Regions from separate parts of the Kribbella sp. NPDC026596 genome, predicted to be linked through region 1. Evidence: riboswitches for the same ligand, from Rfam matches in the RefSeq annotation. Region 1 holds a riboswitch; the other holds the start of a gene.
The links. A riboswitch is a leader RNA that binds a small molecule or an ion and turns the genes downstream of it on or off. The one in region 1 is predicted to bind FMN.

Region 1 (3,400 bases):
TCCCAGTGCTCGGACGGTGTCCGGCTCGCGATCGTGCCGACGCCGTCGACGTGGCCCTGGACGATGTGTCCGCCGAGCCGCTCGTGGGCGGCGATCGCGCGCTCCAGGTTGACCTGCGACCCCTTGGTCGCCTGGCCCAGGCTGGTGCGCTCGAGCGTCTCGCGCATCACGTCGGCGGTGAACGTACCGTCGCCGGTCTCGACCACGGTCAGGCAGCAGCCGTTGACCGCGATCGAGTCGCCGTGACCGGCGTCCTCGGTCACCTTCGGGCCGCGGATGGTGAGCCGGGCGGCGTCACCTTCGAGCAGGTCGAGCGCTTCGACGGTGCCGAGCTCCTCGACGATTCCGGTGAACATTCAGTGCTTCCTTTGCGATTCGAGCGGCGTCAGGATCAGCCGGACGTCGTCGCCGAGGCGGGTGACGTCCGCTAGCTTGAACCGCCGCAGGTGGTCGATCGATTCCGCGCCCAGGTCACCGATCGCGGCGTACCCGGAGCCGAGAACGGCCGGGGCGACGTACGCGACGATCTGGTCGACGAGCTGGGCGCGCAGGAACGCGGCGGCCAGCGTCGGGCCGCCTTCGAGCCAGAGGTGCCGGATCTGCCGGTCGTCCAACTGCCGGAGGACCTCGGCGGGATCGTGGGTAGGCAGGAGCAGAGTCTCCGCGCGGTCGTTGCGGACCCGCGCGGTCGGTGGGATCTCGCGATCGCCGACGACGACCCGCAACGGCTGCCGCGCGGCCGGTACGTCGTTCTCGTCGCGGACCGTGAGTTCGGGGTCGTCGTCCAGCACGGTCTGAGTACCGACCGCGATGGCGTCGCACTCGGCCCGGAGCCGGTGGACGTCAGCTCGGGCGATCGGGCCGGTGATCCAGCGGCTGGTGCCGTCCGGAGCCGCGGACCGCCCGTCGAGCGTGGTGGCCAACTTCCAGGTGACGAAGGGCCGGCCCACCCGCACGCTGTGCAGCCAGACCTGGTTGACCGCCTCGGCCTCGGCTTGCAGGACGCCTTGCTCGACCCGGATGTTCTTGCGCTTGAGCTTCTCGGCACCGCCGGCAGCCTGGTTGTTCGGGTCGGGTACGGCGTACACCACGCGGGTGATGCCGGCCTCGATCAGCGCATCGGCACACGGCCCGGTCCGGCCGGTGTGATTACACGGCTCCAGCGTCACGTACGCCGTACCGCCACGGGCCAGCGGCCCCGCCATCCGCAGGGCCTCGACCTCGGCGTGCGGGCCACCGGCAACGGCATGGAAGCCCTCGCCCACTGGATGCCCGTCCCGGCCGGTGATCACACAGCCGACCACCGGATTGGGATGCGTGCCGCCGATACCTTTCGCGGCCAACTCGATCGCACGCCGCATCCAGGCGACGTCAATCGGCGAAGCGTTGCTCACTGCGGCCCCTCGTTGTCACGGACGCACTACCGGGGCCATGACAACCGGCACACACGCGCTGCCGTCCGAGGTGCTCCGCGCGGGCCTGCTTGCTCCCCGTCTGGGTCGCTACCCGCCGGATCGCTGCCCACCGCGGGCCGCGTCACCGGACGCCAGAGCGCACCCGCCGATCGCGTGCGCCTCCCATCCGGACTTTCACCGTCGGTCCTGGAATTCCACCAGATCAACCAACCGCCAAACCGCAGCGGCCGGGTCGCGGACTGTCACCGCCGGCTCGGAATTACACCGACCCCGGAGCACGCGAGTGGGTTCACTCGTGGTTCCAGTATGCCTCTCCCCACAACCCACACCACGACCCAGGTCACATCTTGGTCACTCGGCGGGGTGTCATCCGCCGGGTGAGCGCGAGCGCGACGGCCGCGACCACGCAGGCCATGGCGACGGTCAGGACGAGCGGGCGGTACCCGAGCGCTTCGGCCAGCCCGGCCCCACCCAACGGCCCGAGCGCCTTCGCGATCGTCGTCGGCGTCGTCAGCATCCCGGAGATGGTGCCGAACCCGGTAGCGCCGTACCGATCGAGCAGAATCGCCGGCGTCGCGATCGACGACACTCCGAACCCCAGCCCGAACAGCACCAGACACCCGACCGCTCCAGCGATGTGCCGCCCAACCACCGGCAACAGCGAGATCGCCACCCCCTGCACCAGCAGGATCCCCGCGGTGATCGTCGCCATCGGCAACCACCGCGCCGACAGACTCGTCACTAACCGCCCCGTCACCGACAGCAGCCCCAGCAATCCAGCCAGGGTCGCAGCCCGCGCCGGCGGATGCCCCAGGCTGATCAGGTACAGCACGAGATGCACTGAGATCACCGCCAGCGCCGCACTGTGCACAACAAACGCACTGGCCAGCAACCAGAACCCAGGATCCCGCAGAACCCGCGCAGGTGCCCCGGTCCGCTGGCCAGTGAGCACGGGCCGCGACGCAATCCGCCGTACGGCGAACAGATGCAGCGGCACCGTGGTCACAGCGAGCAGACCAGCCAGCAGAACGAGCGTGGTACGCCAGCCGTACCCGTGCACGAGATGACCGGTCAAAGGCAGGAAGATCGAACTAGCGAGTCCGCCAACCAGCGTGATGGTAAGGATCGCGTTCGTCCGCGACGCCGGCGCTGCCACAGCAACCACCACCGCAAACGCCGGCGGATACAACACCATCGCCGACGCAATCCCGATCGCCACGAACACGCCGTACAACTGCGCAGTGCTCTGCACCTCCGACCACCCCAGTACGGCGACCGACGCCAAGACCGACCCAGACGTCATCAGCCCACGTCCGCCCCGCGCATCCAGCCATCGACCAACCGGAATCGACATCAGCCCACTCACCAACACCGCAGTGGTCGACGCCCCAACCGCGGTCGTCGGCGAGATGCCCAACTCCCGACTCATTGGCCCCAGCAACACGCTGAACGCATACGTCAGCACGCCGTACCCAACCGTGGTCGTGACCGCGAGCGCCCCCACCAACCGCCGAACCCGAGCCTGATTGGCCCGAGTCACCAAAGCATCGGCTCGTGTCATCGGAGCAAGAGCCACCCAGCCGCCCCAAGCAGCCCAGCCGCCCCCACAAAGCTCACAACAGCCATCCCCACCAACACCCCCCGCGACCGCCCAGCTCCCGACCCCCGCTCCCCACGACCGCCCGCATCCCGCTCCCGGCCATCAAGTGAAGCCTGCCCGCCGCGTCCAGCCGAAGCGTGCTCGCCGTGTCCGGCCTGAGCCTGCCCACTGCCCGCGGCCTGGGCCTGCTCACCGTGCCCGGCCCGAGCCTGCCCACTGCCCCCGGCCCGAGCCTGCCCACCGCGCCAGGCCCGAGCCTGCCCACTGCCCCCGGCCCGAGCCTGCCCACTGCCCCCGGCCCGAGCCTGCCCACTGCCCCCGGCCCGAGCCTGCCCACCGTGCCCGGCCCGAGCCTGCTCACCGTGTTCGGCGGGCGCCTGCCGCC
Region 2 (3,400 bases), on a different contig from region 1:
TGCTCCACGCCTCGTGCCCCTGCCACCAACCGGCTCCCACGCCGGTCCGGCCGGTGTTCTCGTACGTCGGTTCGCCGTTCGCGATCGCCTTGACCGGCGAGTTCCGCCACATGTCCGCCACTCGCTCCGGCACGTGTTCACCGGAGTGACCGGTCTGGCACCACTGGAAGTCCAGCCAGTCGGCGTCCTGGTGAGCCTGGGCGTGGATGTGTGGCCGGTAGTGGATGCCGGTCGGCTGGCCGTAGCAGTCCACCGCGTGCACCTCGGCGCCACCGGCGGCAACCTGCGGCTCGAGACCCGTCCCGTCCCCGCCGACCAGGTAGATCGCGGGCTGAGCGCCGTACCGGGCGACGAGGTAGCGGCAGTACGCCGCGTACTCCGCAGGCGGTACGACGGTGCCGGCGACGTCGAGGCCCTTCCACCCGAAGCCCTGGAACACGGGCTGGAGGACCGGGACCAGCCCATGCTCGACCAGGATCGCCAGCAGCTCGTCGAGGTACTGGAAGTACTCGACGTTCAGCTCTCGAAGGTGTCCGTCGGCGAGATCCTCGAAGGCCACGTCGAAGCCCTCGTCCTGGGTACGATCGCGCGGACCGACCGCCCGCATATCCGGCTGGACCGTCATCAGCAGGACCGCGTTGAACCCCTTGGCCTGCCGATCGGCGGCGTACTCGCGGACTTGGTCAGGGGTCGCCCGCCAGGGCAGGGCCCACGCGGTGTCGGCGACCAGGATCGCCGGCGTGCCGTCGGCGTGCACCAAGCTGCGGCCGCCGGGCGACATCCGCCAGAAGCCGTGCCGGTAGAACGGGTTGGGTTCGTCCTCAGCGGCCTCGACCCGGAACTCACCACCTGACCACTTCCAGAGACCAGGTTCGGGCGCGGCGAAGCGGACTTTCCAGGTCTCGCCGCCATCGGTGAACGTGGGCCGCCGGAGCCGGAGGCCGCTCTCGTGCTCGAACTCCACCCACTCCTCGGCGGAGGTCAGCGAGAGTTCGATCGGACGCCAGACGACTGAGATGGACATGACACTCCCGGGGGGGGTTCGGACCGATAAACTGACCGCTGAATCTGCAAGACCACACGTGCTCTGGGGTCGGTGAAATTCCGAGCCGGCGGTGACAGTCCGCGACCCGTGCACCCGCGAGGGTGTCCGGTTGACCTGGTGGAACTCCGGGACCGACGGTGAAAGTCCGGATGGGAAGCGCACGTGGCAGTCTTCGCGGTGCCCGAGCGACGCCTGCCGTCGTACGGTCTCGTGGAGCTTGTCGTTGCCCCCGGAGTGCCATTCCATGTCACGCCGAGAGGACAACGACAGTGAGCACCGCGACCACATTGGACACCATCGAGCGTGCTGTCGCCGAGATCGGGCGCGGGCGACCCGTCGTGGTCGTCGACGACGAGGACCGCGAGAACGAGGGCGACCTGACCTTCGCCGCGAGCCTGGCCACCCCCGAACTGATGGCGCTCCTGGTCCGCTACACCAGCGGCTACGTCTGCGCGCCGGCCGCGGCCGACGTCCTCGACCGGCTCGAGCTCCCACTGATGGTCCCGCACAACCAGGACAGCCTGCGGACGGCGTACACCGTCTCGATCGACGCGAGCACCGGTGTCGGCACCGGCATCTCGGCCGCCGACCGGGCCCGGACCGTCCGCGTGCTGGCCGACCCGGCGGCTCAGCCCGCGGACCTGATCCGGCCCGGCCACATCCTCCCGCTGCGCGCGGTCGACGGCGGCGTCCGGCAGCGGCCCGGTCACACCGAGGCCACCGTCGAGCTCGTCCGGCTGGCCGGACTGCCGCCGGTCGGCGTGATCGGCGAGCTGATGAACGACGACGGCACGCTGATGACCGGCTCCGACCTGCGCGTGTTCGCCGATACCCATGACTTCGCGATGGTCTCGATCGCCGACCTGGTCACGTACCTGTCGTGACCAGTCGCCGGGCGGCGTCCGCGATGCCCTCGGGGGAGAGTCCGTACCGGTCCAGCAGGTAGCCGGCCGACCCCGTGGGGGCGAACTCGGGGAACCCGAGGATCGACACCCGGGCCGGATGATGCTGTACGACGGTCTCCGCGACGGCACCGCCGAGCCCGCCACCGGACACCGCCTCCTCGGCGGTCACGATTCCGGCCGTCTCCCGCGCGGCCGCGACCACGGCGTCGGTGTCCAGCGGCTTGACCGTCGGCATCGACAGCACCCGGGCCGAGATCCCCTCGGTGGCGAGCTGCTCGGCCGCGGCGATCGCCCGCCACAGCACGGTCCCGTTGCTGATCAGCGTCACGTCGTCGCCCGCCCGGACCGTGATCGCCTTACCCAGCTGGAACTCGTAGTCGTCGGCGTACACCTTCGGCACGCTCATCCGGCTGACCCGGATGAACACCGGTCCGTCCGAGGCGGCCGCCCACCGCAACGCCGCCGCGGTCTCGATCGGGTCGGCCGGCACGATCACGGTCAGGTTGGCGATGGCGCGGAGCCAGGCGATGTCCTCGACCGAGTGGTGCGTGGGGCCGAGTTCGCCGTACGCGACGCCCGGACTCATGCCGCACAGCTTCACGTTGGTGTTCGAGTAGGCGACATCGGCCTTGATCTGCTCCAGCGCGCGGCCGGTCAGAAAGCAGGACGCGGCCGAGACGAACGGGATCCGGCCGCCGTTGGCCAGCCCGGAGGCGACCCCGACCATGTCCTGCTCGGCGATGCCGACGTTGATCAGCCGGTCCGGGAACGCCTTGCGGAAGCTGTTCAGCTTGCTCGAGCCGACGGAGTCGTTCACGACGCCGACGATCCGGTGGTCCGCGTGCGCGAGCTCGGCCAGGGTCTCGACGTACGCGTCGCGGCAGTCGTACCGCGGCTGGTCGGCGATCGAGGTGTGGACGACGGTCATACCGGTTCCCTCTCATAGCGTGGGCGTCCCCCGGTCTCGAGTTCGGTGAGCGCCTGCTGGAACTCGGCCGCGTCGGGCACCCGGTGGTGCCAGGCGACGTTGTTGCTCATGTACGAGATCGGGTGGCCCTTGTGCGTGTGGGCGATCACGAACGTCGGCTTGCCCGGCCGGAACGGTACGGCGGACAGCACGTCGAGCAGCTCACCGTGGTCGTGTCCGTTCACCTCGACCACCGCGAACCCGAAGGCAGTCGCCTTCTCCGGCAGCGGATCGAGATCGTTGGTCTCCTTGGTGGTCGCGCCCTGCTGCAGCCGGTTCCGATCGACGATCACGGTCAGCCGGTCCAGCTGGTACTGCGAGGCCGCCATCATCGCCTCCCAGTTGCTGCCCTCCTGCAACTCGCCGTCGCCGACCAGTACGTACGTACGGCGCAACGACACGTCGAGCTTGGCCGACAAGGCATGCCCGACCGCGACCGGCAGGCCGTGACCGAGCGGACCCGTGTTGGCCTCGACGCCGGCC

Region 2: it holds a riboswitch for FMN, as region 1 does, so the genes downstream of both, ribB (3,4-dihydroxy-2-butanone-4-phosphate synthase) here and ribD (bifunctional diaminohydroxyphosphoribosylaminopyrimidine deaminase/5-amino-6-(5-phosphoribosylamino)uracil reductase RibD) in region 1, are expected to answer to the same signal.

Annotation. Positions count from the first base shown of each region.
Region 1 is NZ_JBEZYF010000014.1:97,784-101,183, reverse strand. Features, by position in the region: gene AB0E63_RS14475 (riboflavin synthase) at 1-356, opposite strand, end outside; gene ribD (bifunctional diaminohydroxyphosphoribosylaminopyrimidine deaminase/5-amino-6-(5-phosphoribosylamino)uracil reductase RibD) at 357-1,394, opposite strand; FMN riboswitch at 1,565-1,698, opposite strand; gene AB0E63_RS14465 (MFS transporter) at 1,756-2,976, opposite strand; gene AB0E63_RS14460 (protein kinase) at 2,973-3,400, opposite strand, start outside.
Region 2 is NZ_JBEZYF010000012.1:100,417-103,816, reverse strand. Features, by position in the region: gene AB0E63_RS12720 (DUF4038 domain-containing protein) at 1-1,024, opposite strand, end outside; FMN riboswitch at 1,079-1,211, shown strand; gene ribB (3,4-dihydroxy-2-butanone-4-phosphate synthase) at 1,315-1,929, shown strand; gene AB0E63_RS12710 (transketolase C-terminal domain-containing protein) at 1,913-2,878, opposite strand; gene AB0E63_RS12705 (transketolase) at 2,875-3,400, opposite strand, start outside.